One region of the Massilia sp. UYP34 genome, then DNA from elsewhere that is predicted to be linked to it. Evidence: predicted binding sites of a transcription regulator. Region 1 holds the regulator's gene; each other region holds the start of a gene.

Region 1 (7,709 bases):
CGAGCTGTACCGCAACGACCGCCGCCACATCAACACCGATTCCGACTCCGAGGTGCTGCTCAATGTGCTGGCCCACGAAATCCAGGAAGCGGCCGACGGCTTCTCGCTCGACGCCGACGCCGTGTTCAAGGCGGTCGCCGCCGTGCACCGCCGCGTGCGCGGCGCCTACGCCGTGGTGTCGCAGATCGCCGGCCACGGCATGCTCGCTTTCCGCGATCCGTTCGGCATCCGCCCGTTGTGCCTGGGCGTGAACGAGACCGAGCAGGGCGTCGAGTACCTGGTGGCCAGCGAATCGGTCGCGCTGGAAGGCCTGGGCTTTCGCTTCGTGCGCGACATCGCGCCGGGCGAAGCGATCTTCATCGATGAAAACAACCAGCTGCACGAGCGCCAGTGCGCCGAGAATCCGTCGCTCAACCCGTGCGCCTTCGAATTCGTCTACCTGGCCCGTCCGGATTCCGTGATCGACGGCGCCTCGGTGTACGCCACCCGCCTGCGCATGGGCGAGTACCTGGCCGACAAGGTCGGGCGCGAGATCCCGGTCGACGAGATCGACGTCGTGATGCCGATTCCCGATTCCTCGCGCCCGGCCGCGATCCAGCTGGCGTTGAAACTCGGCGTGGAATACCGCGAAGGCTTCATCAAGAACCGCTACATCGGCCGCACCTTCATCATGCCGGGGCAAGGGATGCGCAAGAAGTCGGTGCGCCAGAAACTGAACGCCATCAGCTCCGAGTTCAAGGACAAGAACGTGCTGCTGGTCGACGACTCGATCGTGCGCGGCACCACCAGCCGCGAAATCGTGCAGATGGCGCGCGAAGCGGGCGCGCGCAAGGTGTTCTTCGCCTCGGCCGCGCCGCCGGTGCTGTACCCGAACGTGTACGGCATCGACATGCCGACCCGCGACGAGCTGATCGCCCACGGCCGCACGGTCGAGGAAGTGTGCCGCGAGATCACGGCCGACCGCTTGGTGTACCAGGACGTCGATGCGCTCAAGCGCGCGATCTCGGATGTCAATCCCGAGCTGAAGAATTTCGAGGCATCGTGCTTCGATGGCGTCTATGTCACCGGTGACGTGACCCCCGAGTACCTGGACCGCCAGGAATCGGCGCGCCACAATCCGACGTCGAAGGATGCCGAGGACAAGGTGCGCACCCTGCTCAACCTGAACCCGCCGGTGGCGGCCGAATAAGGCCAGGAAAAACCATGTCGGACAAGCCAAGCTACGGTTTCACCACCACTATATTGCACAACGATCGCCGCAAGACGATCGAGCAGGGTTCGCTGCACAAGCCGGTGCACACCTCGGTCGCCTTCGGCTATGCCGACGCACGCCAGCTGGCATCGGTGTTCCAGGGCAAGGAGCCGGGCTTTCGCTACGGCCGCCAGGGCAACCCGACGGTGTCGGCGCTGGAAGACAAGATCAGCAAGATGGAAGACGGCGTCGCCACACTGTGCTTCGGCACCGGGATGGCGGCGATCGGCGCGCTGTTCCAGGCGCTGCTCAAGGCCGGCGACCACATCGTGTCGTCGAGTTTTCTGTTCGGTAATACCAACAGCCTGTGGCAGACGGTGGCGGGCCAGGGCGTCGACGTTGCCTTCGTCGACGCCACCGACGTGGCCCAGGTGGAAGCGGCGCTGACGCCGGATACCCGCATGGTGTTCGTCGAGACCATCGCCAATCCGCGCACGCAAGTGGCGGACCTGGCCCGCATCGGCGAACTGTGCCGCGCGCGCGGCATCCTGTACGTGGTCGACAACACGATGACCACGCCCTGGCTGTTCCGTCCCAAGGACGTGCATGCGGGCCTGGTGGTCAATTCGTTGACCAAGTCGATCGGCGGCCATGGCATCGCACTGGGCGGCGCGCTGACCGACACGGGCCTGTTCGACTGGGCCGCGTACCCGAACATCGCCCCGAACTTCAGGAAGCAGACGGCAAGTGCGCAGGGTATGGCCCAGCTGCGCGCCAAGGCGCTGCGCGACTTCGGCGCCGCGCTGGGGCCGGAAGCGGCGCACCACATCGCGGTCGGCGCCGAAACGCTGGCCCTGCGCATGGAGCGTACCTGTGCCAACGCGCTGGCCCTGGCGACGATGCTGGAAGCCGACGAGCGCGTCGCCGCCGTCTATTATCCGGGCCTGGCCTCGCATCCGCAGCACGCGATCGTCGCGTCGCTGTTCCGCTCGGGCGGCTCGTTGCTGAGCTTCGAGCTGAAACCAGACATCGACCCGTTCGATGTCCTGAACCGCCTCGAATTGGCGATCCCGGCCTCGAACCTGGGCGACAACCGCACCCTGGTGATTCCGGTCGCGCACACGATCTTCTTTGAAATGGGCCCCGAGCGGCGCGCCAGCATGGGCATCGCCGAAGGCTTGATCCGGGTGTCGGTGGGCATCGAAGACACCGCCGACCTGGTCGGCGACTTCCGCCAGGCGCTGGACGCGTAAAGCCGGGTAAAACTGTCTTGATGCGGCCGGCAACTTGCCGGCCTTGTCACATTCGCGATTGAGCCCAGCCGTAAAACACGGCTATCATGGACCTTTACCAGCCCAGCCTGACGGTATGCCCATGAAACGATTCCTGTCCTGCCTGTCCCTCGCGGTGTTGTGCGCAACCGGCGGCGGCGCCTACGCCGGCGAGCTCGAGGACGCCAACGCCCTGTTCGAGAAAAAAGACTATGCGGGCGCGCTCAAGCTGTACACCAGGCTGGCCAATGCCGGCAATTCACAGGCCCAGCAGCAGCTGGGCCAGATGTACTGGTATGGCGAAGCCGGCGCGGTCGACGAAGCCAGGGCGAAGGAGTGGTTCGAGAAGTCGGCCGCCAAGGGCAACAAGATCGCCGCCGACTCGCTCGTGATCATGCAGCAGCGCGCCCTTCGTCGCGCCGAGATCGATTACTGGATCAAGGGTTACGATGGCGCCGACCTGCAGTCGGGCGAGTACCGCTGCCCGGCGCCGCGCATTCCGGCGGTGTCGAAGATCAACGAAGAGATCGAGCGCGTGAACAAGGCCGTGACCGGCTGGCAGGATTGCTACAACAAGATGGTGACCAACCTGAACGCGCAGTCGCCGCTGACCCGCCGCATCCCGCCCGACGTCGCCAAACTGATGAACAAGCAGGAAACCGAGGCCGCGACCGCCTACCTGGAGGGGGTGCGCCAGAACATCGCCGAGGGAGCGAAAGTCAATTCGAAGATGGTACTGGCCGATTTCGCCGCATGGCGCCGCGCGACCGAAGCGTTCGTGGACCAGCACAATGCGGTGATCAACAAGGCCAAGCAGTAGAGACCGCCCATAAACGTCGTTCCCGCGAAGGCGGGAACCCAAGTCCTCAGCGCCGCCACGATGGATGGACGTGGCCGGCAGCGCATGCGAACCGAGGTTCCCACCTGCGCGGGAACGACGCGCTCACGGAGATGATGTGTATCGAGATCAGTTCCAGCTGCGCATCAACCCCACCGCCAGCCCCTCGAGCGCGAACTCTTCGTCGGGCCTGACTTGGATCACCTTGAAGTCGGGGTTCTCGGGCAACAGTTCGACCAGGTCGCCCGTCTTGCGGTAGCGTTTGACGGTGACTTCCTCGCCCAGGCGGGCGACGACGATCTGGCCGTTCTTGGCGCTGTCGATTTTCTTGACCGCCAGGAAGTCGCCATCCATGATGCCGGCGTCGCGCATCGACCAGCCTTTCACCTTGAGCAGAAAGTCGGGCCGCGCCGCGAACATCGCGGTGTCGACGTTATAGGTCGCTTCGACGTGTTCTTGCGCCAGGATCGGATTGCCGGCGGCGACGCGGCCGACCAGCGGCAGCGACATCAGCGACGGCGGCGGCATGGGAATCTGCTGGGCGCTGGCGCCGACGAGGCGGATGCCGCGCGAGGTGCCCGGCGAAATCTCGATCGCGCCCTTGCGCGCCAGCGCTTGCAGGTGTTCTTCGGCCGCATTGGCCGAGCGAAAGCCCAGTTCGGCCGCGATTTCGGCGCGGGTCGGAGGGAAGCCCGTGTTCTCGATCGCTTCCTTGATCAGGTTCAGGATCTGTTCTTGCCTTGCAGTGAGCTTGAGCATAACTGTGTAATGGTTGCCGTGTGTAAATGCCGTGGTTGGATGCGATGTTGCAGCAACGGGTTGTAGCAGTAGACTGTATTTTTGTACAGTATTCCGTCATACGCAAGGGATATACACGAAAAAGCGCAAAAAAAGCGCGCTCATCGTAAAAAGTACGGATTTTGCAAGCGTAAATGTCGAGTGAGCCTGGCGCCGGCTTAAAGCGCTTGACGGCCATGTTCCCAATTTGCCCATTTCACGCTATACTAGCTGGCTGTTCCCTTCCCACACTCGTCTTGACGCCGAGGTGGGCATTTATGTAAAACGTCCTCAAGGAGTAATGCATGCGTCATTATGAAATCGTTTTTATCGTCCATCCGGACCAGAGCGAGCAAGTCCCGGCGATGATCGAGCGTTACAAGACCACGGTGACCAGCCGCGGCGGTAACATCCATCGCGTGGAAGACTGGGGCCGCCGTCAGATGGCTTACCAGATCCAGAAGCTGCCAAAAGCCCACTACATCTGCCTGAACATCGAGTGCGACAACGAGACCCTGGTCGAGCTGGAAACCGCATTCAAGTTCAATGATGCCGTTCTGCGTCATCTGACCGTCAAGATGAAGAAAGCAGAAACCGCACCGTCGCCGATGATGAAATCGGTGCAGCGCGAAGACGCAGCCAAGAGCCACCGTGCAGAAGCCGCTGCTCCTGCAGCTGCTGCTCCAGCCGCTGCCGCTGCTTAAGATTTTTTCCAGGAATTCGTAACAAGCAGTAGTAGAACCGGGTGAATCAGCTCCAGCTCGTGGCGACCATCGCCGAGCGTGATGTCCTGCGCTACACCCCGGCCGGTGTGCCGATCGTTTCAGCCGTCCTGATGCACAGTTCGCATCAACGAGAGGCAGGGATCGATCGCCTGGTCGAGTTCGAAGTCCCCGCGTTTGCCGCGGGCGAGATTTCGGGCAGGTTTGGCAGCGCCGAGCTCGGCGCCAGCTACCGCTTCGATGGCTTCCTCGCACGGAAAAATCGCAACAGCAAAGCCCTGGTGTTTCACATCATTGATTTCAGTGCCGCCTAGTTCGGCAATTTAGATATACAGGAGCCTCAAATGGCATTCGGTAAAAAGTTCGACAAAAACAAAGCTAAAGAAAAACTCAAGCGCAAGCAGCAGAACCCGCTGTTCAAGCGCAAGAAGTTCTGCCGCTTCACCGCCGCTGGCGTTGAGCAGGTTGACTACAAAGACGTCGACACCCTGAAGGACTTCGTCCAGGAAAACGGCAAGATCATGCCAGCACGTCTGACCGGCACCAAGGCGCACTACCAGCGTCAGGTCGACACCGCCATCAAGCGCGCCCGTTACCTGGCGCTGCTGCCGTACACCGACCTGCACCACGGTTAATCGTCGGTCACGACAGTCAGATATCCTGGAGATAAAACATGCAAGTTATTCTGTTGGAAAAAGTTATCAACGTCGGCAACCTGGGCGACGTCGTCAAAGTCAAGGATGGTTACGCACGTAACTTCCTGATCCCGCAAAAGATGGCCCGCCGCGCTACCGCTGGCGCCGTCGCCGAGTTCGAAGCCAAGCGCGCCGAACTGGAAAAAGCAGCCGCCGAGAAACTGGCAGCCGCCCAAACCCAGGGCGACAAGCTGAGCGGCCTGACCGTCACCATCGGCCAGAAGGCCGGCGTCGACGGCCGTCTGTTCGGTTCGGTCACCAACGCGGACATCGCCGAGGCGCTGACCAAGCAGGGCTTCCCGGTCGAAAAAGCTGCCGTTCGCATGCCGACCGGCCCGCTGAAGACCACCGGCGAATTCCCGGTTGCAGTCGCCCTGCACACCGACGTCGTGTCGGAAATCATCATCGCTGTCGTAGGCGAAGCTGCCTGAGCGAATGCTGGATTGACGTAAAAGCAGTGCACGAAAAAGCCGGGATCTCCCGGCTTTTTTGCTTCTGAAACTCACCAATTATGACAGCCGTGTGACAGGAGAAGGTATAATGCCGCCCATGAACGCAGCACCCTCAGACCCGCAGATCGAAGCCCTGCGCATCCCCCCGCATTCCATCGAAGCAGAGCAATCCGTCATCGGCGGGCTGCTGCGCGATAACGCCGCCTGGGACCGCATCGCCGACTTCATGCATGCGGAAGACTTCTACCGTTACGATCACCGCATCATTTTCGAACAGATGGTCCGCCTGATCAACGCCGGCAAGCCGGCCGACGTGATCACGGTCTATGAAGCCTGCAACCAGCTCGGCAAGGCCGAGGAAGTGGGGGGCTTGCAATACCTGAACGCGATGGCGCAGAACACGCCGTCGGCCGCCAATATCCGCCGCTACGCCGAGATCGTGCGCGACCGCGGCATCCTGCGCCAGCTGATCACCGTCGCCGACGAGATTTCCGGCAATGCCTTCAATCCGCAGGGCAAGGAAGTCAAGCAGATGCTGGACGAGGCGGAGTCAAAAATCTTCGCCATCGCCGAACAGGGCGCCAGGGGCGCCCAGGGCTGGCTCGCGGTGCAGCCGCTGCTGACCCAGGTGGTCGAGCGCATCGACGAACTGTACTCGCGCGAGAACCAGGGCGAGATCACGGGCGTGCCGACCGGATTCATCGACCTCGACCGGATGACCTCCGGCCTGCAGCCGGGCGACCTGGTCATCGTCGCCGGCCGTCCGTCGATGGGCAAGACCGCATTCTCGGTGAACATCGGCGAGAACGTCGCGATCGAGGCCGGCCTGCCGGTCGCCGTGTTCTCGATGGAGATGGGCGGCACCCAGCTGGCCATGCGTATGCTCGGCTCGGTCGGGCAGCTCGACCAGCACCGCCTGCGTACCGGCCGCCTGCACGACGAGGACTGGCCGCGCCTGACGCACGCCATCCAGAAGATGAACGACGCCCAGCTGTACATCGACGAAACGCCCGCGTTGAACCCGATCGAGATGCGCGCGCGGGCCCGCCGCCTGGCGCGCCAGTGCGGCAAGCTCGGCCTGATTATCGTCGACTACCTGCAGTTGATGCAGGGTTCGAAGGCGGGCGACAACCGCGCCTCCGAGATCTCGGAGATCTCGCGCTCGCTCAAGGGCCTGGCCAAAGAGCTGCAGTGCCCCGTGATCGCGCTGTCGCAGCTGAACCGCTCGCTGGAACAACGTCCCAACAAGCGTCCCGTGATGTCCGACCTGCGCGAATCCGGCGCTATCGAGCAGGATGCGGACGTGATCATCTTCCTGTACCGCGACGAAGTCTACAACCCGGATTCGCCGGACAAGGGCACCGCCGAGATCATCATCGGCAAGCAGCGTAATGGCCCGATCGGAGCGATTCGCCTGACCTGGATTGGCCAATACACCAAGTTTGGCAATTACAGCGGCAACCTGTCGGTCTACCAGGGCGACTAAGATTCTACGCCGCATACCGCGGCCGGCGTCACGCCGCATACCAAGCCGTCGCTTTTCCCGGAGCGTCGGCAAATACCGAGAGAAAAACGGAGAAAAATAATGTTTGGACGCTTTTTGCCTAAAGAAGGCAATTTCTTTGAACTGTTCAACCAGCACGCGGCCTTGTGCGTGAAGGGTGCCCATGAAATGGTCGGCCTGATGACCAATTTCGACGATCTGGAAACCCGCACCCATGCGGTCGAAACGATCGAAAAGCAGGCCGACAAGATCACCTAC
Region 2 (7,709 bases), on a different contig from region 1:
GCGTCGGCATCCAGCTCGGGCATTCGCTGGTGCGCGTCGCCCTGGGCTATCTGCTGGCGATGCTGGTGGCGATCCCGCTGGGCTTCGTGATCGGCATGTCGCCGCTGCTGTACCGCGCGATCGATCCGTTCATCCAGGTCTTGAAGCCGATCTCGCCGCTGGCCTGGATGCCGATCGCCCTCTACACGATCAAGGATTCGTCGATCTCGGGCATCTTCGTGATCTTCATCTGCTCGATCTGGCCCATGCTGATCAACACCGCCTTCGGCGTGGCCGGCGTGCGCAAGGACTGGCTCAACGTCGCGCGCACGCTCGAAGTGTCGCCGCTGCGCAAGGCCTTCCTGGTGATCCTGCCGGCGGCGGCGCCGACCATCATCACCGGCATGCGCATCTCGATGGGCATCGCCTGGCTGGTGATCGTCGCCGCCGAAATGCTGATCGGCGGGAACGGCATCGGCTACTTCCTGTGGAACGAATGGAACAACCTGTCGCTGGCGAACGTGCTCTTCGCCGTGCTCATGATCGGCATCGTGGGCATGGCGCTGGACCTGATGTTCGCCGCGCTGCAAAAGAAAGTGACCTATGCCGAATGATCGTTTCGTCCAGGTCGATGGCCTGGCCAAGACCTACCGCGCCGGCCAGCCGCCGGTATTCGAGGGGGTGAGTTTCGCGATCGAGCGCGGAGAGTTCATCTGCATCATCGGCCACTCGGGCTGCGGCAAGAGCACCATCCTGAACGTGCTGGCCGGACTCGAAGCGGCCAGCGCCGGCACCGTGATCATGGACGGCCGCGAGGTGACCGGCCCGGGGCTCGATCGCGGCGTGGTGTTCCAGAACCACGCCCTGCTGCCGTGGCTGAGCGTGGAAGACAATATCGGCTTCGCCGTGCGTTCGCGCCACCCTGACTGGTCGCGCGACAAGGTGCGAGAGCACGGCGCGCGCTTCATCGAGATGGTTGGCCTGAGCGGAGCGGCGCGCAAGAAGCCGTCCGAGCTCTCCGGCGGCATGAAGCAGCGGGTTGGCATCGCGCGCGCCTTCGCTGTCGAGCCCAAGATGCTGCTGCTGGACGAACCGTTCGGCGCGCTCGACGCGCTCACCCGCGGCACGATCCAGGACGAGCTGCTGGGCATCTGCGCGGCCACGCACCAGACGGTGTTCATGATCACCCACGACGTCGACGAGGCGATCCTGCTGGCCGACCGCATTTTCTTGATGAGCAACGGGCCCCAGGCGCGGATCGCCGAGATCGTCGTCAACACGCTGCCGGCCGAGCGCAGCCGCGCCACGATCCACCGCGATCCCCAGTTCTACAAGATCCGCAACCACCTGGTCGACTTCCTGGTGCGCCGCTCGAAGATGCTGCAGCAGTCCGGCGCCGACGGCGCCGAGCCGCAGACGACGCGCATCGTGCGTCCCGGCCTGGAAGACGCAGCAGCGCCGGCCGCGCCCACCGCACCCGACCATTACCCCGCCCGGGCTTCGGCCTGAGCATCCACCTTTACCACTACCACATCGATGGAGCCCACTATGATTTCATGCCGTGAAGACGTCACCAAAATGATCCTGTCCGCCAAGGTCCGCAAGGGCATCAAATGGCGCGACGTGACCGAGGCCACCGGCCTGTCGAAGGAATGGACCACCGCCGCCTGCCTGGGCCAGATGACGCTGACCAAGCCCCAGGCCGAGGCGGTCGGCAAGATCTTCGAGCTGTCCGACGAAGCCATCGCCTGGCTGCAGATCGTGCCCTACAAGGGTTCGCTGCCCACCGCCGTGCCGACCGATCCGCTGATCTACCGCTGGTACGAACTGGTGAACGTGTACGGCACCACGATCAAGGAACTGATCCACGAAGAATTCGGCGACGGCATCATGAGCGCCATCGATTTTTCGATGGACATCCAGCGCACCGAAGACCCGAAGGGCGACCGCGTCAATGTTGTCTTGTCGGGTAAGTTCCTGCCTTACAAGAGTTACTAAAAACGCGCTACTCGCCTTCGTCGGCTCAGGCGCTCTCGCGCTCGCGCAGGGTGAAGCCCAGGTCGATGCGCTTGCGTTCGGGCTCCTGGCCCTTGATCACCTGCAGCAGCAGGCCGGCGGCCTCGAAGCCGATCTGGTAGCGCGGCGTGTCGACGGTGGTCAGGGACGGCATCATCCATGCGGACGCGGGCAGGTCATTGAAGCCGCATACGGCGATGTCCTGCGGGATGCGGATGCCGTGGCGCTGGCAGTGATAGATGGCGCCGTGGGCCAGGTCGTCGTTGCAGCAGAAAACGGCGTCGCAGTCGGGCATGTCCGCCATCATCCGTCCCATCAATTCGGCGCCGAGCGCGATGGTGGAGCGCTCGGGCACCATCAGCTCGAGCCGTGGGTCGGCCAGGCCCGCCTCGGCCATCGCGGCCCGATAGCCGTCGGCGCGCCGCAGCGTGCGCTCGTCGAGCTGGGCGCCGATGAAGCCGATGCGGCGATAGCCCTTCCTGACCAGGTGGCGCGTCATCTCCATGCCGGCCTCGAACTGCGAGAAGCCGACCGACAGCGCGCCGGGATCGTCCGACAGGTCCATCATCGACACCGACGGCACCTGCGACGCTTCCAGCATCTTCGTCACGGCCGGGCTGTGGGCCTGGCTCGAGAACAGGATGCCGTCCGGGCTCGACTGCAGATAGGTACGCAGCAGCTTTTCTTCCTCGGCCTGCGAATAATAGGTATTGCCGATCAGGAGCTGGTACTGGCCCGGCGCGACGGCGTCGTGGATGCCTTCGAGGACGGCGGTGAACACGGCGTTGGAAAACGACGGCACCAGCACCACGATCACATGCGATTGCGACGAGGCCAGCGCGCGCGCGGCGCGGTTGGGCACGTAGCCGAGTTCCGCCACCGCCTGCTCCACCTTGACCCGGGTGAGCTCGGAGACCATCTGCGGCTGGCTCAGCGCGCGCGAAGCGGTCATGATCGACACGCCCGCCATGCCGGCCACCTGCTCGAGCGTCGCGCGCCCCGTCCCCCTGCCCTTGCTGCGGCCCGTCTTATCCATGGTCATCCTGTCGTAGCGTTCTACATCCCTGGTTCCATTCTATCAACAATGACCAGGGCCTTCGTCGCGAACCTCGGCGGGCCGCCGCGCCATCAGCAAAAATCCCTGCTGCGCGCATCCAGAGCGCCCAGCAGGTGCGACAGGTCCACCAGCCGCTTGGCCACCAGGTGGCGCACTTCTCCCTGGCGCTGCCAGATGCCGTACACCCCGAGCAGCGGTGCATTGAGGACTTCACGCCGCTGCTGCTCGACCAGGGTCGGCCACACGATCACATTGACGTTGCCGGTCTCGTCTTCCAGCGTCATGAACAGCACGCCCTTGGCCGTGCCCGGGCGCTGGCGCACCGTGACCAGGCCGCAGGCGCGCGCCAGCTGGCCGTCCTGGTAATCCATCAGGGTCGACGCCGGCATGAAGCGCTGCCCGAGCAGGCGCGCGCGCAGCAGCGCCAGCGGATGGCGGCCCAGCGTCAACCCCTGCGCGCGGTAGTCGCCGACGATCTCTTCGCCTTCGCTCGGCGCGGCCAACGTGGGCGTCTCTTCGCGCGGCACGGTCGGGCGCAGCAGATCCTTGTCGGGCGCCGCGCCCGATGCCTGCCACAAGGCTTCGCGCCGGTGCCCGGCCAGCGAGCGCAGGGCGTTGGACGCGGCCAGCACCTGCAGGTCGCCCCGGTCGAGATGCGCGCGCCGCGCCAGGTCGGCCACGCTGTCGAACGGCCGTATGGCGCGCGCCTGCTCGATGCGCTCGGCCGCTTCCTGCTTCAATCCGCGTTGCAGCGAAAAGCCCAGCCGCACCGCCGGCTGGCGCGAACGGTCGACGGGGTCGTATTCTTCCAGCGCCGAATCCCAGCCGCTGACGGCGACGTCGACCGGCCGCACTTCGATGCCGTGGCGGCGCGCGTCCTGCACCAGTTGCGAGGGACTATAAAAACCCATCGGCTGGCTGTTGAGCAGCGCGCACAGGAAAGCGGCCGGCTCGTGGCACTTGAGCCACGAACTCGCATAGGCCAGCAGCGCGAAGCTGGCCGCGTGCGATTCGGGAAAGCCATACTCGCCGAAGCCCTGGATCTGGCTGAAGATCGCTTCGGCGAATTCCTGCTGGTAGCCGCGTTCGAGCATGCCGCCCACGATGCGCTCGTAGTATTTTTCGAGGCCGCCCTTGCGCTTCCAGGCCGCCATCGCGCGCCGCAGCTGATCCGCCTCGCCCGGCGTGAAGCCGGCGCCCAGGATCGCCACCTGCATCACCTGCTCCTGGAAGATCGGCACGCCAAGGGTGCGCCCGAGCGCGACCTTCATCTCGGGGCTCGGATACTCGACCGGCTCCAACCCCTGGCGCCGGCGCAGGTAGGGATGGACCATGCCGCCCTGGATCGGGCCGGGCCGCACCACGGCCACCTCGATCACCAGGTCGTAGAAGCGGCGCGGCAGCATCCGCGGCAACATGCTCATCTGCGCGCGCGATTCGATCTGGAACACGCCGATGGTGTCGGCCTGGCAGATCATGTCGTAGGTGGCGCTGTCTTCGAGCGGGATGTCCTGCATCTCGAACACGTCGCCATAGCGCTGGCCCACCAGTTCCAGGCCGCGCCGCATCATCGACAGCATGCCCAGCGCCAGCACGTCGACCTTCATCAGGCCCAGCTCTTCGAGATCGTTCTTGTCCCACTGGATCACGCTGCGGTCCGCCATCGTCGCGTTCTCGATCGGCACCAGGCGCGAGAGCTTGCCCTTGGCGATCACGAAGCCGCCCGGATGCTGGGACAGGTGGCGCGGGAAGTTCAGCAGCGACTGCGCCAGCGTGGCCCACTGGCGCGACAGCGGCGCCTCGGGATCGAGGCCGCTTTCGGCCAGGCGGCCCAGCAAATCGGCGCGGCTGTCGAACCAGTGATGGGTCTTGGCCACCTTCTCGACGATGGCAAGGTCGATGCCGAGCGCCCGCCCGCTGTCGCGCAGCGCGCTCTTGGGCCGGTAGCTGATCACCACCGCCGCCAGCGCCGCGCGCTGGCGGCCGTACTTGTTGTAGATGTACTGGATGACCTCCTCACGCCGCTGGTGTTCGAAGTCGACGTCGATGTCGGGCGGCTCGTTGCGTTCACGCGAGATGAAGCGCTCGAACAGCAGGCTGGCGCGGGCCGGATCGACCTCGGTGATGCCGAGGCAGTAGCACACCGCCGAGTTGGCGGCCGAGCCGCGCCCCTGGCACAGGATGTGTTGCGAGCGCGCGAAGCGCACGATGTCGTAGACGGTGAGGAAGTAGTGTTCGTAGCCCATCTCGGCGATCAGGTCGAGCTCGTACTCGATCTGGGCCTGCACCTTGGCCGGCACGCCCTGGCGAAAGCGCCGGTGCGCGCCGATCCAGGTTTCGCTGCGCAGGTAGCTGCTGGCGTCGTGGCCTTCGGGGACCACTTCGTCCGGGTATTCGTAGCGCAGCTCGTCGAGCGAGAAGGTGCACAGGCGCGCGATGCGCACCGTCTCGGCCAGCGCCTCGCGCGAATAGATGTTGGCCAGGCGCAGGCGCGCGCGCAGGTGCTGCTCGGCGTTCTGCGCCAGGCCGTAGCCGCAGGCGCCCACCGGTTTGCCCAGGCGGGTCGCGCTCAGGGTGTCCTGCAAGGGTTTGCGCGAGCGCACGTGCATACAGACGTGGCCAAGGGCGACGATCGGCAGGCCGTGCTGCCAGCCCACCTCTTCCACCGTGGTGCGGTGGGCGTCGTCGAAGGCGCGGTGCAGCTGGGTGAGGCCGAGCCAGGCGCGGCCCGGGAAGGTGGTGGCCATCCATGCGGCCTGCGCATGCAGGCGGTCGACGTCCTGGGCCTCGTGACCGGGGTATGGCGGCAGCAGGATCGCCAGGCAGTCGGGCATGTGCTGCAGGTGCGCGTATTCCTGGATGGGATTGGCCAGGTCGTCGGGCGTGAGCAGATAGGTGCCCTTTTCGCTGCGCGTGCGGCCGATCGTGATCAGTTCGGACAGGTTGCCATAGCCGTTGCGGTTCTGCGCCAGCAGGATCAGGGAGGGGGCCGGCGTCAGAGCGTCGTCGGGGTTCTTGAGGTGGAAGTGGGCGCCGATGATCAGGGGCAGGCCGGCGTTTTTCGCTTCGGCGTGGGCGCGCACGACGCCGGCCAGCGAGCATTCATCGGTGAGGGCCAGCGCGAAGTACCCCAGCTGCACCGCGCGCGCGACCAGCTCCTCGGCGTGCGAGGCCCCTTGCAGGAACGAGAAGTTCGAGAGGCAGAACAACTCGGCGTAGGGGGGCAGCGCCTGGGGAGAGGGGGGCTGCGCGGTGGGGGTGGGCTTGGTCACGCTGGCGAGCTGTCGAACAGCCAATACTGTATAAAAACACAGTATAACCGAGCTGGGGGATGTGGCTGGGGAAGTTGTGGCTATGGCTTGGTCATGAGGGATAGGCTGGATTGGGGGGTGAGCAGTAGCTTGTGGTGACTGGACGTGCAGAAAGATATTTCTGCGTCGCAATCGTCAATTCTCTTTAAGCATTGACGATAAGAAACCAAGTGTTCTTATTCTAGGCGGAAAATTTCCGCGTTTATCAGCGACTAAGACTTACACGTATGTCGGAAAGGCCGCGGCATTGGCCCAAAGAACGAGCCGGAAATATCTTGCGGCCCCATCCGCTCGCGCAGGCTGAACGCACCACCACCTTCCGCGCGGCGCAAAACTGGCTGATCCGCACTGACCATACGCTCATATGCAAGCATCAAGGCAGCTCCACCCGTGGAATTGATGTAGTCGAGCATCTCCATCGTGGTCTCATAAGCCCAATCAGAGAAGCTCTCGCCCAGTTCGCCCCCTGCCGTCGCGCCGGTACTCGTGACGCCGCCCTGCACTTTCGTCAGGATCGTGACGATGGCCCACGACATCCCCATCCATCCAGTCGTCGCCAGCGTCATGCGCAGCACCGGCATGAGGATGCCCGCTTCGTGGATCGCCTTGAGCACGCCAAGCAAGGCGCCCGCCGGCATCGCGCGGTTGCAGTCGATGGTCGCGATCAGGATCGCGATCTTGTTCATCACGCCAGGATAGCGCCGCAGAAAGCGGTACAACGCCGGACCGATCTGCTGCGGGTCGCCGAGCAGTCTTCCAAGGCCGGCCGCTAGAAAGCAGCCGCCGGTGAGCTTCCACACCACGTTCACCAGCTTCATGTCGACTGGACCATCCAGCACCGTCGCGCTGGCGAAGGCTTGCAAATGGCTGGCATTGCCGGCCCGCGTGGGGCTCAGCAGCAGGTTGAAGCAGGTGGAAAAATTGGCCTCGTAGCTGCCGTCGATCGCGATGGCGCCGCTTGCGGTCACCGCGATGAACGGCGCTCCCGCTCCACCGACGACGCCGATATTGATGGCGCCATTGGCCTGGAGCGACGCCATCAACCGGATCGCATCCTGAGCGCTGCCGCCCGCGCGCAAAGTGCCGTCGCTATCCGCGCTCACATAGCTGCCGTCACGGCATTGCAGGGTGATGGCGGCGGCATCCAGGGCCTCCGGCACGCCGATGGTGAACACCTCGGCCGCATCGCTCGAGGTCCCGAGCGCCGTGATCCGGCCGTCGGCGGCGATCGACCAGTAGCCGGCTGCCCCGGTCTGGAGCTTGATCTCGTCGCCGGCAGCGAGCAGCCCAGCCAGCGAGACGAAGTTTCTGTCCGTGGTGAACGCAGGCTCGGGCTGGGTGATCGA
Region 3 (7,709 bases), on a different contig from region 1:
GCCGCCGAAGGCGACGTTGATCAGCTGGCAGCCGCGGCAGACGCCCAGCACTGGCTTGCCGGCGTCGACGAATTCGTGCAGCAGTTCGAGTTCGTAGACGTCGCGCGCGCGGTCGCCGCTCCATTCGGGACGGGTGGGCGTTTCGGAATAGGTTTGCGGCGCCACGTCGGCCCCGCCCTGCAGCACCAGGCCGTCGAGATGGCGCGCATAGTGGCGCAGGGTAATATTACTGGGGTGTAGCAGGCCGTTGGTATTCACGGTGGGGATCATAAACACCAGCACGTCGCGCGACATCACCCACTGCGCGATCGATTCCTCGAGGTACTGCAGGTTCTTGCTGAGCAGGCCCTTGGCGCCGGCTTCCGGATGGAAAATGCGGGCCGAGACGCCGATGTGCAGCGTGCGCTGCATGAAGTCGCGGTTGAAGCGCTCGCGCAGCGAGCGAAAACGCGAGGTAATGACACGGCCGGCCAGGGCGACGGCATTGTCGCCATCGCGCAGGTAGCGGGCGGGACCGCGCGACTGGGCGCCGCTGGCGCGGCGTTCGGGCACCCGCACGCGGGTCTCGCGGCGCTCGTCCACGTCCGCCGCCGGATCGTCGTTGCGCTTGATTTGATCGTCTTCAGCCATGGTTATTAATATAACTTCGCCACTGTCGCGCACAATAAAAAGTTGTTACAAAACGTCGCGTTCCGCCGACACCGGCAAGCTATACCGGAAGGTCGAGCAGCTTCTGGAAGGTCAGCATCCAGTGGCGGCCGGCGACCGGCGTCGTGAGCAGGCCGCGCGCCCCGGCGTGGCGCGCACGCACGCTGTCGTAGTGAAAGGAATGCTCGACCAGGAACACCACTGGCGTGCGCTGCGCCCCGTCCTGCGACTTGATCGAACTGCACACCCTATACGGTTCGATGCCGACCGCCGCCGTGTTGATCAGCACCAGCGCCACCTTCGTTTCGTCGCACAGGCGCACCGCCGCGCACAGGCTGTCGGTCCATTCCACCGGCACCCGGCGCGGGTCGAGCACGCGCGCCACCTGGTTACGCAGCCCGCATTCCTTGTCGATGATCAGGACCGCCCCATCTACCGGCCCACGACGCAGGCGCGTGTAGAATGCCGGCGTTTCGCAGTCTGGCGCCAGGCGCGGACGGCGGCGCCGCTCGGCCAGCACGCGCCGGGTGGTGCGGCAACTCTGCTGCACCAGCACCTGGACCCGGGTCTCGAGCAGGTCGGCCAGGGCTTCATGCAGTTGCAGGGGGTCGACCGGCCGAGTCAGGGTGCGCCAGGGTCCGGCGCCGGGGTTGCCGGGGTCGTCGCCGATCACGAGCGCCGGCTGCAACGATGCGGGCGGCAGGCAGCCGAGCCGGGTCAGCGCGGTCGGGCTGTCGCCGTTGGCGATATACAGGTCCGGCTCTTGCAAACTGTCGTCATGCAGGCAAGAATACGGCGGCCCCGCGCCCGGCGCCCGCGCCAGCAGGGCGCTCATCCGCACGCATTCGCCAGGCGTGAACCCGAGCAGGCGTACGGACAACGGATAGCTGGACGGGTGCATCATTAATGCCCCTCTTTGGCATTGCCGTGGTTATCCAGCTTAATCTAGCACAAACGTGCGAAGCGAAAAGCACGTCACGGCGAAAACTACTGTATATTTAAACAGTAAAAAAGCCAAACCTTTTCCTACCGACAAGTTAGAATGCCGAAGCATTCGACAAACAACCTCCAAGATGGCCTCCAAGAAACCCGCTCCAGACTACAGCGAATCATCCATCCGCGTCCTCAAGGGACTCGAACCTGTGAAACAGCGTCCGGGCATGTACACCCGGACGGAGAATCCGCTCCACATCATCCAGGAAGTGATCGACAACGCTTCCGACGAAGCGCTGGGCGGTCACTGCAAGAACATCGGCGTGACCCTGAACCCGGACGGTTCGATCACGGTCGAGGACGACGGCCGCGGCATCCCGGTGGGCATCCACCCGGAAGAAGGCGTGTCCACGGTCGAGATCGTGTTCACCCGCCTGCACGCCGGCGGCAAGTTCGACAAGGGCTCGGGCGGCGCCTATGCCTTCTCGGGCGGCCTGCACGGGGTCGGCGTCTCGGTCACCAATGCGCTGTCGAAGCGCCTCGAGATCGAGGTGTGGCGCCGTGACGACCAGGGCAACGGCCAGCACCGCCTGGTATTCGCCGACGGCGATGTGATCGAGCCGCTCACGTCCGGCCCCGCCGAACGAGGCGGCAAGAAGAACGGCACCCGCGTCACCGCGTGGCCGGACGGCAAGTATTTCGATTCCCCGAACATTCCGCTCGGCGATCTGCAGCGCCTGCTGCGCTCGAAGGCGGTGTTGCTGCCGGGCGTGACCGTCACGCTCACCAACGGCAAGACCGGTGACGTCCAGACCTGGCGCTACGACGAAGGCCTGCGCGGCTACCTGAACGAAGCGCTGGCCCAGAGCTCGAGCGGCGAAACCCTGATCCCGCTATTCGAAGGCGCGCAATTTGCCGCCGCAGGCGACGACAGCTTCGCCGAAGGCGAAGGCGCCGACTGGGTGGTGGCCTGGACCGAGGAAGGCGGCGTGGTGCGCGAGTCGTACGTCAACCTGATTCCGACCGTGAGCGGCGGCACCCACGAAGCGGGCCTGCGCGACGGCCTGTTCGGCGCGGTGAAGAACTTCGTCGAGCTGCACGGCCTGCTGCCGAAAGGCGTCAAGCTGCTGCCCGAAGACGTGTTCGCGCGCGTCTCGTTCGTGCTGTCGGCCAAGGTGCTGGACCCGCAATTCCAGGGACAGACCAAGGAACGCCTGAATTCGCGCGACGCGCTCAAGCTGGTGTCGACCTTCACCAAGCCGCCGCTCGAGCTGTGGCTGAACCAGCACGTCGAATACGGCAAGAAGCTGGCCGAACTCGTCATCAAGCAGGCCCAGTCGCGCCTGCGTTCACTGCAAAAGGTCGAGAAAAAGAAATCGTCCGGCGTGGCGGTATTGCCGGGCAAGCTGACCGATTGCGAATCGACCGACATCACGCGCAACGAGCTGTTCCTGGTCGAGGGCGACTCGGCCGGCGGTTCGGCCAAGATGGGCCGCGACAAGGAGTTCCAGGCCATCCTGCCGCTGCGCGGCAAGGTGCTCAACTCCTGGGAAACCGACCGCGACCGCCTGTTCGCCAACAACGAGATCCACGATATCTCGGTGGCGATCGGCGTCGATCCGCATGGACCGAACGATGCGCCCGACCTTTCCAGCCTGCGCTACGGGAAGATCTGCATCCTGTCCGATGCGGACGTCGACGGCTCGCACATCCAGGTGCTGCTGTTGACGCTGTTCTTCAAGCACTTCCCGGCCCTGTTCCACAACGGAAACATCTGCATCGCGCGTCCGCCTTTGTACCGTGTCGACGTGCCGGCGCGCGGCAAGAAGCCGATCCAGAAGCTGTACGCGCTGGACGACGGCGAGCTGCTGGCGATCGAGGACAAGCTCAAGAAAGAGGGCCTGAAGGAAGGCGTGTGGAGCATCTCGCGCTTCAAGGGCCTGGGCGAGATGAACGCCGAGCAGCTGTGGGAAACCACGATGAACCCGGACACGCGCCGCCTGCTGCCGGTGTCGTTCGGCCAGTACGACATGGCCGAGTCGGCATCGCGCTTCAATATGCTGATGGGCAAAGGCGAAGCCGCCGCACGCCGCGCCTGGATCGAGGAACACGGGAACGAGACGGAGGCGGATATCTGATGAGGATGTAGCCTGCTAGATGACTTGGGTCCCCGCCTGCGCGGGGACGACGTGCCTGGGCCACTGGCCAGAAGACCGTCGTTCCCGCGCAGGCGGGAACCCAAGTGTGGCACCGCAGCCTCCAACGCCCGCCAGAACACGAATAATCACCATGACGAATCAACCTAGCCTTTTTGAGCAACAACACGAGCCCTCGGACGTCGAGACGCTCACCCTGTCCACCTTCGCCGAGCGCGCCTACCTCGACTACGCCGTCTCGGTGGTCAAGGGCCGCGCGTTGCCGGACGTGTCGGACGGCCAGAAGCCGGTCCAGCGCCGCATCCTGTACGCGATGAACGAACTGGGACTGGGCCCGACCGCCAAGCCGCGCAAGTCGGCTGCCGTCGTCGGCGACGTGCTGGGCAAACTGCACCCGCACGGCGACCAGTCGGTGTACGACGCGCTGGTGCGCATGGCGCAGGACTTTTCGCTGCGCTACCCGCTGATCGACGGCCAGGGCAACTTCGGCTCGCGCGACGGCGACGGCGCCGCGGCGATGCGGTATACCGAAGCCCGCCTGACGCCGATCTCGCGCCTGTTGATGGACGAGATCGACATGGGCACGGTCGACTACCAGCCGAACTACGACGGCTCGACCCTTGAGCCGCGCACGCTGCCGGCGCGCCTGCCGATGGTGCTGCTCAACGGCGCCTCGGGCATCGCGGTGGGCCTGGCCACCGAGATCCCGTCGCACAATCTGCGCGAAGTCGCGGCGGCGGCGGTAGCGATGATCCGCAACCCCAAGATCACCCACGCCGAGCTGATGACCCACATTCCCGGCCCGGACTTCCCGGGCGGCGGCCAGATCATCACCCCGGCATCATTGATCGCCGACATGTACGCGGTCGGTCGCGGCTCGATGAAGGTGCGCGCGCGCTGGAAGATCGAAGAGCTGGCGCGCGGCCAGTGGCAGGCGGTGGTCCATGAACTGCCGCCGGGCTGCTCGTCGCAACGCGTGCTGGAAGAAATCGAAGAACTGACCAATCCAAAGGTCAAGCCCGGCAAGAAAGCGCTGCTGCCGGAACAGCTGGCCCTAAAGAACACGATCCTGGGCGCGCTCGACGCGGTGCGCGACGAATCGGGCCGCGAGGCCCCGGTGCGCCTGGTGTTCGAGCCGAAGTCGAAGAACGTCGACCAGGGCGAGTTCATGCTGATGCTGCTGGCGCATACCTCGCTCGAGAGTTCGGCGCCGATCAACCTGGTGATGATCGGTGGCGACGGCCGTCCGCGCCAGAAGGGCTTGACGGCGATCCTGCAGGAATGGGTCGACTATCGGTTCACTACCGTCCGCCGCCGCACCGAATTCAAGCTGGGCAAGGTCAACGACCGCATCCACATCCTGGAAGGCCGCGAGACGGTCCTGCTGAACATCGACAAGGTGATCGCCATCATCCGCAATTCGGATGAGCCGAAGGCGGCGCTGATCGAGGAATTCAACTTGAGCGAACGCCAGGCCGAGGACATCCTCGAGATCCGCCTGCGCCAGCTGGCGCGCCTGGAAGCGATCAAGATCCAGCAAGAGCTGGCCGAACTGCGCAGCGACAAGGAGAAGCTCGAGGACATCCTCGAGAACCCGTCGTCGATGAAGCGCCTGATCATCCGCGAGATCGAAGCGGACACCAAGCAGTACGGCGACGAGCGCCGCACGATCATCGAGGAAGCGCAGCGCGCGGTGGCCGAGCAGAAGGTCATCGACGAGCCGGTGACCGTGATCGTGTCGGAAAAAGGCTGGGTGCGCGCGCGTACCGGCATCGGACACGATCCGGCGCAGTTCACCTTCAAGGCCGGCGACTCGCTGTACAAAGCCTTCGAGTGCCGCACGGTGGATCATCTGCTGGGCATCGGCGACAACGGCAAGGTGTATTCGGTGCCGGTCAATGCGCTGCCCGGGTCGCGCGGCGACGGCGTGCCGATCACCACGCTGGTCGATCTGTCGGGCGGCGTGCAAGGTAAGCCTGTACGTCTGCTGCATTACTTCGCGGGCAATCCGGAGACGCGCCTGCTGATCTCGACCTCGGATGCCTTTGGTTTCATCACCAAGGCCGGCGACATGGTCAGCCGCCTGAAGGGCGGCAAGTCGTTCATTACCCTGAACGACGGCGCGGCGCCATTGCCGCCGCGGGTCGTGACCGACACCGCCGGCGCGATTGCCTGCCTGTCGGAAAAGGGCCGCGTGCTGGTGTTCGGCATCGACGAGATGAAGGTGCTGACCAATGGCGGGCGCGGCGTGATCCTGATGGAGCTGGAGCCGAAGGAGAAGATGCTGGCGGCGCAACCGATCACGCAGAAGGGTGTGAATGTGGTCGGCACCTGGGCTGGTGACAAGGCGCGGACCGTCGAGCTGTTCGCGTCGGGACTCGAGCCGCACTTTGGCAAGCGGGCGCGCAAGGGCAAGGCGTTGTCGGCGAGGTTGAAAGCGCAGGATTTGGCGATGAGGGCGACCGACGCGTCGTAATCCCGAACGTTCCCGACGTTCAGACAAAAAATGCCGGCGCGAGCCATAATGAGGTTAAGTGAAGGCGAAAGTCTTCTTGAGTTAGCGTAAAAACGTCGTCCCCACGAAGGTGGGGACCCAATCTTGCAAGCGTTTCGACGACGTTTGCACAACTTGGGTCCCCGCCTGCGCGGGGACGACGTATTTGGCGGCTAGCTCAGCAGTTTAACTTAACCGCATTATGGCTCGCGCCGGCATTATCGTGTCAACCTCGGGGCTTAGTTGCGGGCGGCAGCCTTGTGCACGTCGGCTTGCGCTTCAGCACGCACCTGCTCGGTCTTGGCCGCAGCGGTGGCCTTGTCGGCTGCCGCATCGACTTGTGCCTTCAGCACTTTTTCGTCGGCCTTGATCATTTTCTTTTCGGCTTTCAGGTTGGCGTCGGCCACCTTCTCTTCGGCCTTGGCCATCGCCTTGGCGCGGTCTTCCGGATCGGCCTTGGCCACGTTCGCAGCCGCGTCGGTGTGCGACTCGACCAGGTTGGCGTGGGCCTTCGACTTGGTCTCGGCGGCCTTGGCCATGGTCTTGTTCACTTTTTCGTCCGCTTTGATGGCGGTCTTGATTTCTTTCTGTTCTGCCTTGATCACGTCTTTTTCGGCATTGGCTTCCGCCTTGACAATGCGGCTGTCTGCGGCGACGGTTGCCGACGTGGTTTGAGCGTGAGCAGCGGTAGCCATCAGGCCGGCGATGAGGGTAGCGATCAGTTTGTTCATGATGTATTTCCTTTCTGGTGGGTCGCTGCACGGGTCGGGTTGCCTGTGCAGTCGTTGTTGTTGTTCAGTGATTCCAGAATAGGCCGATCGCTTTGCCGGGTCTGTTAGTCAGCCCACAGTCAAATTGTCAGAGTTGTAAGCAAAGATTACCGCTGCAACGGGCCCGCATACAGATCGATGATGTCTGTGACACCGTCCTGGCACACCGGGCAGAACGAGTCGCTACGGTCGAACATCAGGCATTGCATGGCCGGACGGTAGTAACCGCTGGCTTCATAGTTCGCGCCTTCGAAGGCGCCGATTGCATGGCGGTGCGGCTGCTGCGCGAACAATGCATTGGTGCGCTTCAGGTCTTCATGGAACAAGGCGCTCATCTCGGATTCCGGACGATTCCCTGCGCGCAGCGCGGCGCGCTTCTTCTGGAAGACGCGCGCCGCTTCCTCGTATTCGGCCTTGGGCCACGGCGTCGGCAGCGGCGTGCCGTCCTTCACGTGGCGCTTCCATTTGAGCTTGGCGGGGTCGCGCAGCGCCGTGACGTTCGGCTCCCACGGTTCCATGCGGCCGCTGGCCGGCTGGTATGCCACGGGCGACGTGTAGTACTCGTCGGCCAGGCCCGCGAAATGGTGCCCGAATTCGTGCACGAACAGGTAATCGGCCCAGTCGTTGCCCGCCGCCGCGGTGCTGAACTGGCCGAAGATGCCGCCTCCGCCATAGGTGTCGTTGTTCACCAGGATCTCGATGAACTCA
Region 4 (7,709 bases), on a different contig from region 1:
ACTTACTTCCTTGGCGGCCTTGATAGTGTCCTTGGCGACAAAACCGACCGTGGCCGGCAAACCGGCCATCGACAGGCCCGCCAACAGGGCCGCCAGCGCGGTTGCGGGCATGCCATGTCGCAGTCCGCGCAGCCGGTCAATCATGCGCGTTCCGGTGGCGTGGTCGACGTTGCCGGCCACGAAGAACAGCGGCGCCTTGTACAGCGCATGGGCCAGCAGAAAGGCGACAAAGGCCAATGCGCCCAGTTCGTTAGGCAGGCCGATGAGCACGGTCAGCGTACCCAGCGCGGAGACGGTGGACCATGCAAGGATGCGTTTCAGGTCTCGCTCGCGGGGGGCTTGGACGGCGCCCCACAAGGCGGTGATCGTGCCGATCGACAGGAGCGTTACTTCCCACCAGGGAATCGCGCCCATTGCCTCGTCGAAGCGGGCCATCACATACACCCCGAGGTTAACCATCGTGGCCGAGTGCAAATAGGCCGAGACTGGCGTCGGTGCGGCCATTGCGCCCGGCAGCCAGAAGTGGAAAGGGAACTGGGCCGACTTGGTCATGGCGCCAGCCAGCACCAGCGCCACCCCCGCCTGGAAGCGGGCATCCTCAAGCACGGCGGGATCGAGGTGTGCCAGGTCGCTCAGCCGCAGCCCGGGCGCGGCCAGCAGTATCAGGACGATCCCGGCAAGGAGGGCCAGCCCGCCGGCACCGGTGACCAGCAGCGCCTGACGCGCGCTGTCGCGACTGTCCTGGCTATCGTGTTCGAAGCCCACCAGCAGAAAGGACAGCACACTGGTCGCCTCCCAGAACAGCAACAGCAGCAGCAGGTCGTCAGCCAGGATTGCCCCAATCATGGCCAGGGTGAATGCGATCAGCAGGCACATCAATTGGCCGAGCCGGGTATGGCCGCGCAGGTAGCCGGGGGTATAGGCGAGCACGGCCGCGCCGACGGCGCACACGAGCAGCAGGAACAGGCGCGCGAGTCCATCGGCGGCGAAACCTAGGCGGACGCCAAGCGGCGCCACCCACGGCACGGACCAGCTTGCTGGTTCGCCCGGCAGGCCAGCCACCGCCGGCAGCAACGCCAACGGCAGCAGCCAGGCCGCGCGGATCCATAACGGCTGCGACGCCGCCGGGAGCGCTGTCTGCACCATGTCGTTTCCTATCCGGGAGAACCCGGATTCATTTGCCTGCTCTGCCACTCGCGCCAGGCGACGACCGCCAGCGTCACGGCGACCAGCGGCAGCACCGCCGTCACCATGATGGCGCTGTAGGGCTGCAACGCGTCATGCTGCCCCGCTGCCAGTAGCACGTAAGCCATGTAAGCAGCATACAGCCCGAGGAACAGGGCACCTTCCCAGCGGGCAATCAGGTTCCCTGTGAAAAATATTGGCAGACAGGCGAGCGCCACAGCGATCATGACCGGCAGGTCAAATGCGAGCACCGAAGGGGCGACCGCTATCCCTGTCTGGCTCACCACGGACGACAGACCCAATACGCCGAGGATATTGAATACGTTGCTCCCTACCACATTGCCGACCGCGATATCGCGCTGGCCCCGCAGCGCCGCGATGATGGAAGTGGCCACCTCTGGAAGCGAAGTGCCGGCCGCAACGATGGTCAAGCCAATGACCAGTTCGCTGACTCCGAGGTACTGCGCGAAGCGGACCGCCGAGTCCACCAGCCAAGTGGCGCCCAACACCAAAGAACCGAGCCCGGCGGCAATGAGTAGCAGCTGCGCCGCAGGGCGGCTCTCCCAACCTGGGGAGGATGCAAGCGCCTCATCGGGCAAGCCTACATCGCCGCCCTGATTTTGGCGACGCGACTGGTAGATTAAGAACGCGGTATAGACGACTAACAGGCCCAGCAGCAGGGCACCGTCGCCACGGCCGAGGCGCCCATCCAGTGCCAGTGCAAGCAGTAGCAGCGAGACGCCGATCATGACCGGCACTTCCTGGCGCACTAACTGGCGCGCCACGAGCAGCGGCACGATCAGGGCGGAAACGCCGAGGATGAACAGGACGTTGAAGATGTTGCTACCCACAACATTGCCCAGCGCCAGGTCAGCGCGGCCGGCGATCGCCGACTGAACGCTGACAGCTAACTCCGGTGCACTGGTACCGAACGCCACCACGGTAAGTCCGACCACGAGGGGCGAAATGCCGACCGAGAGTGCAAGACGGGAAGCACCGCGTACCAAAGCTTCCGCGCCAACGACGAGGAGCACCAGCCCGAACAAGAACAAGAGTACATCCATCATCACGTCTCCTTTTCAGGCAGGGCCGGCAATGTCCGGTAACTGCCGCTGTGCAGCCGATTATAAAACTCATCGTGTCGGGACGGCGCGCGATGGTAACGGACATGGCGCCGGTGGTGCTCCGGTTAGGCCGAGACTGCGCCTGCGGCGACCTGCCTCATCCTGCCAAGGTGTCGGCAGGAGAGTAGTCCCTGGCCTGGTCGTGGCCGAACCAAGCTCTGGCCGCGCGCCGTACCAGGGTCATTTCGCGGCCATCGACGCGGCCGTCCGCCTGGACGATGTCAGCCATGGTCTTCCACAGGCAGATCTGCAGCAGCGGTTCCTGAACCTCAAGCATCAGGCTGTCCAGCAAGACCGGATCAATCTCGACAATGCCCGCGCAGCGGTTGGCGGCGTTGTTGAGCAGGTCTTCGCACAATTCGCGCAGGGTATGGTCGAATGTGTCGTCGTCGACCTTTACCTGTTGCAGGAACTTGGCATGATGCATGGTGCGCACCTCGGACGGGCTGATGTGGCCGTCAACGATCATAGTGAGGGCCAGTAGTCGGCTGATTGCTGCGGGACTGTTAGCGGGATAGGTATGCATGGTGACCTCATCAAAGTGATTGTAAGGTCACTATAGAAGCGCCAAAGCTTAAAGTAAAATCAATTAATCTTTACTAAAACATCAATTTTTCTGAGGATTGCATGATCAACTATAAGCACCTCTACTATTTCCAAACGGTTGCTACCAATGGTACGGTTGCGCGGGCGGCCGAGCAGCTGCATGTAACGGCGCAGGCAATCAGCATGCAGTTGCAGGTCCTGGAAGCCCAGTTAGGCGAGGCATTGTTTCAGAAGAGAGGCCGGGGGCTCGAACTGGCCTTCCCCCATCGATACGGACACTTCCGTTAGGCGCATTTTAGATTTTCAAACTGTACCGGGCTGAGATAGCCGATAGTGGAATGACGCCGGCGTGGATTGTAGAACCTTTCTATGTAATCGAACACGTCTGCGCGTAAATCATCCCTGGTCCGGTAATGCTTTTTGCTCAGGCGCTCAGTCTTGAGCGTCGAGAAGAAGCTCTCCATTGCAGCGTTGTCCCAGCAGTTTCCGCGACGGCTCATGCTGCAAACAATGCCGTGTGATTCGAGCAGGCGCTGGAAATCCTCGCTCGTGTATTGGGAACCTTGGTCCGAATGATGCACCACAGCGCGAGGCCGGCCACGGCGGAAGATGGCCATCAGCAGAGCGTCCATTACCAGCTGTGCGGTCATTGTCGGTTGCATCGACCAGCCCACCACGCGCCGCGAGTACAGGTCCAGCACGACAGCGACAAACAGCCAGCCTTCGCCCGTCCACACGTAAGTGAAGTCGGCTGCCCATTTCTGGTTTGGGCCTGTCGCTTCAAACTGCCGGTCCAGCAGGTTCGGCGCGATGGCATGCACTGGTGAGTCAAGCTGGCCTGGCGCGCGGCGCCGCTTGTGACGGGCCTTGATGCCAGCAGCTTTCATCAGTCGTGCCACACGGTTCTCGCTGCAAGAGAAACCAGCATCGATAAGGTCTCGCACTACGCGTGGCGAACCGTATGTGCCATCGCTGGCTTCGTGGCTGTGCTTGATTGCGTTGAGGAGCTGGGCGTTCTCGCGTTCATGGGCACTTGCTGGCCGGCCGAGCCAGTCGTAGAAGCCACTGCTCGATACGCCGAGCAGACGGCACATCGTCCGTGTTGGCCAGATGGTTCGATATTTGGCGATGAAGCCGTATTTCACTTGAGGTCGGCTGCGAAGTAGCCGAGCGCCTTTTTTAATATGTCGCGCTCCGTCTTGACCTTCGCCAGCTCGCGCCGCATGCGCTCGTATTCCTGGGCCGATACCTTCTCACGCCCGACTGCGACCTCTGCACCGACGTGGGCATCTCTGCACCACCGACCCAGCAAATTAGCACCGATGCCAAGGTCGCGGGCTATTGCCGCCTTGCTCGCGCCAGGCTGGCCTACCAGCTTGACTGCTTCGCGCTTAAACTCTTCTGAGAACAACCGTCTTTCACGTGCCATGTAATACCTCCGATAGGAACATCATACCTATCGAAAGCGTCCGTCGTGGTGGGGGAAGGCCAAACTGACCGAGGCGGGCAAAACCGTGTTGCGCTATACCACGCAGATCTTTGACATGGGCAATGAGCTGGAACAAGCGATGCGGCGAGGGGCATTCGCCGCGGAAACGCTGCGAATCGGCATTTGCGACATGATCGCAAAGACCATGATCTTCCGCCTTCTGCAGCCGGCGCAGGGGGCAGGATTGGGAATGCGCCTGATTTGCAAGGAAGGGCACTTCGACGACTTGATGATTGCACTCACGGCACACCAGCTCGACCTCATCATCGCCGACAAGGGCCTGCCACCAGGAGGTGCGATCCGCGGCTACACTCACCTGCTCGGTTCGAGCACGCTTACTGTAATGGGCCACCCCGACCTGTGCAGAGCTTGGCCGGGCTCCTTCCCGCAGCGCCTGAAAAATGCGCCTTTCCTGCTGCCGGGGCAGGACGCCGCCATCCACAGTCAGCTCAGCAGCTGGTTCGAGAGCAACGAGTTGCGTCCCATCGTAGTGGGTGAATTCGACGACGGAGCGCTGTTGAAGTCCTTCGCCCGCGCCGGTACCGGGTTCATCGTGGCGCCTACAGTGCTGGCCGATATCGTGTGTGAGGAAAACGCGCTGGAAGCCATTGGCACGATCGACGCCATCGTCGAGCATTTCTATGCCGTGTCGGTCGAACGGCGAGAGAGCCACCCGGCAGTGCGCCGCATCCTTGATGGGGCGGCCGCGATCTTCGGCCGCACAGTGAAACAGATAGGACAGACAGCCTGAGCAGCTTGTTGCCGGATGCACCTTCAAGTGACTGTGCCGGGACGGCGAGCCCGTTACGCGGAACACCAGACCACTGCGGCAGCCAGAGGGTCGAAAGTTCGCCGCTGGAAGGACAGATGGACCCGTTCTTCAAACAGCCTATGGAGGAATCAGTGTGGTTCCGAGTCTTCAGCTGCCTTGGCAACCCGCTCCTGATAGACCCAGTACAAGGCACGCTCCTGGTCCTGCGCAACCAAGTAATTCCTGGCCACGGTGTTCCCCAGTAGGTATTGCGTTTAGTTAAACTCCTAAAGTGCAAGCATCCTTGCCACAGCGGCCGGCCCGGCTATGCAGCCATTTTCCCGAGCGCATACAACTGCCAGCCAGTAGCCCAAAAAACCACCTTGCACTTTCATCCATTCACAATTTATACTGTACAAATATACAGTACAAAACTCATATATGCTTACATCACCTACCAATGTTGCTCAAAAGACTGGGAAAGTGCCCCAGTCAGTTCTACGTGACGTATGGCGTGCAAGCGAGTTAGCGATCGCACGATCGACTGTCCAAACCACTGGGCACGATCTGCTCGACAAAGAACTACCGGATAGAGGGTGGCCGAGGTCGGCGCTTATCGAACTACTTGTGCAGCAAAACGGTATCGGGGAAATGCAATTGCTACAACCTATGCTATCCCCCTTATCATCTTCGCAACGAGTGGTGCTTATCCAGCCACCTTATCATCCCCATCTTATGGCCTGCCGTGCTTGGCAAGTGAATGAACGAAATTTGTTATGGCTCCGTCCAAAGAGTTCATCAGATGCCCTATGGGCTACCGAGCGAACTCTTAAAAGCGGAAATTGCGGTGCCGTCATACTTTGGCAAACAGATATTCGACCTGAAACACTTCGGCGGCTGAACCTCGCCGCCCAAACCACTGATACATGGTTTTGGCTTATGCGGCCTATCTCAGCTGCAGCGAACGCTTCGCCATCACCGTTACGCATAGCACTTCGTCCTATTCATGGTGGACTTTCTGTTGATATTGTCAAACGAAGAGGACCTTCCTGTGAAAACCCTTTTTTTATTTCGTTGACGAATATGCCTGTGGGTCGCCGGTCACTGGACAAAGATTATGAAACTCCTGTTAAGCGTCCATCTACCTTCATTGCCACTAGAAGCACTACGCCCGCGTTGGTCTGAACCTGGGCAGTTTGTCGTTATCGACCAAGGAGTGGTACTGGCGATGAGCTTCGAGGCAGCGCAGTGCGGCATACGCTTACGCATGCGCCGCGATAGCGTATCGGCTCTCGCCCCTACGGCAACAACTCTAGATCGATCGCCAGAAAAGGAGAACCAGGCGCTTCACGCTATTACAACCGCGCTAATGCAGTTCACTCCGGAAATCGATTTCCAGGAAGATTTCTCGGTTCTATTGGACGTTAGTGCAAGCCTCACGTTATTTAAAGGACCACATTCGCTCTCCCTGCGCGTCTCCGGCATTCTTAGCTCACTCGGCTTTACGTCGCAAATCGGTACTGCCCCGACAGCAGAAGGCGCCTGGTTGCTCGCAAGAAGTAGGCGCCAAGACGGATTTACTCTACGTCGCCGAACATTATCGATAAGAACCTTGCACCACCGGCTGAGCATGTTGCCTTGCAATCTACTTCCAAAGGCTGCTCCCTATAGGAACTGGCTTAATGACATTGGGGCAGAGCAGATTGGTGCGCTCCGTAGACTGCCCAGAGCCGGCCTTTTGCGTCGAACTAGCAAGGAATTAATCTACGCGCTTGATCGAGCATACGGCGAAGAACCGGAAATATTTGACTGGATCAAGCCGCCACTACAGTTCAAAGCACGCGTAGAGCTCTGTGATCGCGTCGAGCACGCCGGGGCGTTGCTCCACAGCGGAACCAGTCTGATCCTCCAGTTAGTTGGTTGGCTAAAGTCCTTGCAACGAGCAGTCCGAGTTTGCGTCTTCCTTCTTGAACACGAACGCGGTCGCGCCGCAATAGCGCCTACAAAGATTGAGATAATTTTGGCAGAGCCCGCTTGGGACGAAGGACACCTAATTCGGCTTCTAAAAGAACGTCTCCCGAAGATTCAACTTACCGCGCCTGTAATTGGCCTCTACCTAGAAGCGGTACAGACCGAAGCCGCCCACCCAACAAATGAATCCCTTTTCCCCGAGCCTGGTGGCTCGCTAGAAGATTATCATCGACTTCTTGAGCTATTGACTGCACGACTCGGTCACGAAAATGTATTAACCCCTAATAACGTTGAAGATTATCTTCCAGAGGTCTACAATGCCTGGGCATCCGCGACAACCAAACCAATCAAGGCTAATACAGAATTCGTTGCCAATAATCGACCATTTTTCTTATTGCCAAAGCCTATTGCGCTACTAGTGCGTAATGAGCGACCATTTTATGGTAGTCCGCTTAAAATAATTCGCGGCCCGGAGCGAATAGAAGCTGGTTGGTGGAGTGAGCAATCTGCTTCCCGAGATTACTTCATTGCTCAGGGAAATGATGGAAGTTGTTACTGGATCTATCTGGAACGCGCCAATGATGCGCGATGGTTTTTACACGGCTTGTATGCCTGAAAATAAAACCAAGTCATAAACCTTATG

What was found. Region 1 encodes LexA, which represses DNA repair genes until DNA is damaged. Its sites were predicted from a motif close to ACTGTATNNNNATACAGT; they were not measured.
Region 2: ACZ9AQ_RS13485 (error-prone DNA polymerase) is a predicted target of LexA. The motif match lies at 6,350-6,367, and genes of this name have one in related genera.
Region 3: ACZ9AQ_RS09515 (DNA topoisomerase IV subunit B) is a predicted target of LexA. The motif match lies at 1,638-1,655, and genes of this name have one in related genera.
Region 4: imuA (translesion DNA synthesis-associated protein ImuA) is a predicted target of LexA. The motif match lies at 5,506-5,523, and genes of this name have one in related genera.

The regions. Positions count from the first base shown of each region.
Region 1 covers NZ_JBWBRF010000003.1:441,880-449,588, reverse strand. Annotated here, with positions in the region: gene purF (amidophosphoribosyltransferase) at 1-1,189, shown strand, start outside; gene ACZ9AQ_RS08685 (cystathionine gamma-synthase family protein) at 1,204-2,445, shown strand; gene ACZ9AQ_RS08680 (tetratricopeptide repeat protein) at 2,567-3,283, shown strand; gene lexA (transcriptional repressor LexA) at 3,431-4,060, opposite strand; gene rpsF (30S ribosomal protein S6) at 4,384-4,782, shown strand; gene priB (primosomal replication protein N) at 4,824-5,114, shown strand; gene rpsR (30S ribosomal protein S18) at 5,145-5,435, shown strand; gene rplI (50S ribosomal protein L9) at 5,474-5,926, shown strand; gene ACZ9AQ_RS08650 (replicative DNA helicase) at 6,036-7,433, shown strand; gene ACZ9AQ_RS08645 (DUF47 domain-containing protein) at 7,533-7,709, shown strand, end outside.
Region 2 covers NZ_JBWBRF010000007.1:97,307-105,015, reverse strand. Annotated here, with positions in the region: gene ntrB (nitrate ABC transporter permease) at 1-593, shown strand, start outside; gene ACZ9AQ_RS13500 (ABC transporter ATP-binding protein) at 583-1,488, shown strand; gene cynS (cyanase) at 1,528-1,977, shown strand; gene gntR (HTH-type transcriptional regulator GntR) at 2,003-3,031, opposite strand; gene ACZ9AQ_RS13485 (error-prone DNA polymerase) at 3,124-6,324, opposite strand; gene ACZ9AQ_RS13480 (hypothetical protein) at 6,576-7,709, opposite strand, start outside.
Region 3 covers NZ_JBWBRF010000004.1:150,440-158,148, forward strand. Annotated here, with positions in the region: gene ACZ9AQ_RS09505 (gamma-glutamyl-gamma-aminobutyrate hydrolase family protein) at 1-630, opposite strand, end outside; gene ACZ9AQ_RS09510 (response regulator) at 710-1,552, opposite strand; gene ACZ9AQ_RS09515 (DNA topoisomerase IV subunit B) at 1,722-3,719, shown strand; gene parC (DNA topoisomerase IV subunit A) at 3,871-6,213, shown strand; gene ACZ9AQ_RS09525 (hypothetical protein) at 6,471-6,962, opposite strand; gene ACZ9AQ_RS09530 (IgA Peptidase M64) at 7,109-7,709, opposite strand, start outside.
Region 4 covers NZ_JBWBRF010000007.1:64,803-72,511, reverse strand. Annotated here, with positions in the region: gene mbhE (hydrogen gas-evolving membrane-bound hydrogenase subunit E) at 1-1,146, opposite strand, end outside; gene ACZ9AQ_RS13365 (calcium/sodium antiporter) at 1,155-2,252, opposite strand; gene ACZ9AQ_RS13360 (tellurite resistance TerB family protein) at 2,407-2,835, opposite strand; gene ACZ9AQ_RS13355 (LysR family transcriptional regulator) at 2,937-3,143, shown strand; one part of gene ACZ9AQ_RS13350 (IS3 family transposase) at 3,140-4,026, opposite strand; one part of gene ACZ9AQ_RS13350 (IS3 family transposase) at 4,026-4,284, opposite strand; gene ACZ9AQ_RS13345 (LysR substrate-binding domain-containing protein) at 4,370-5,095, shown strand; gene imuA (translesion DNA synthesis-associated protein ImuA) at 5,537-6,280, shown strand; gene ACZ9AQ_RS13335 (Y-family DNA polymerase) at 6,213-7,682, shown strand.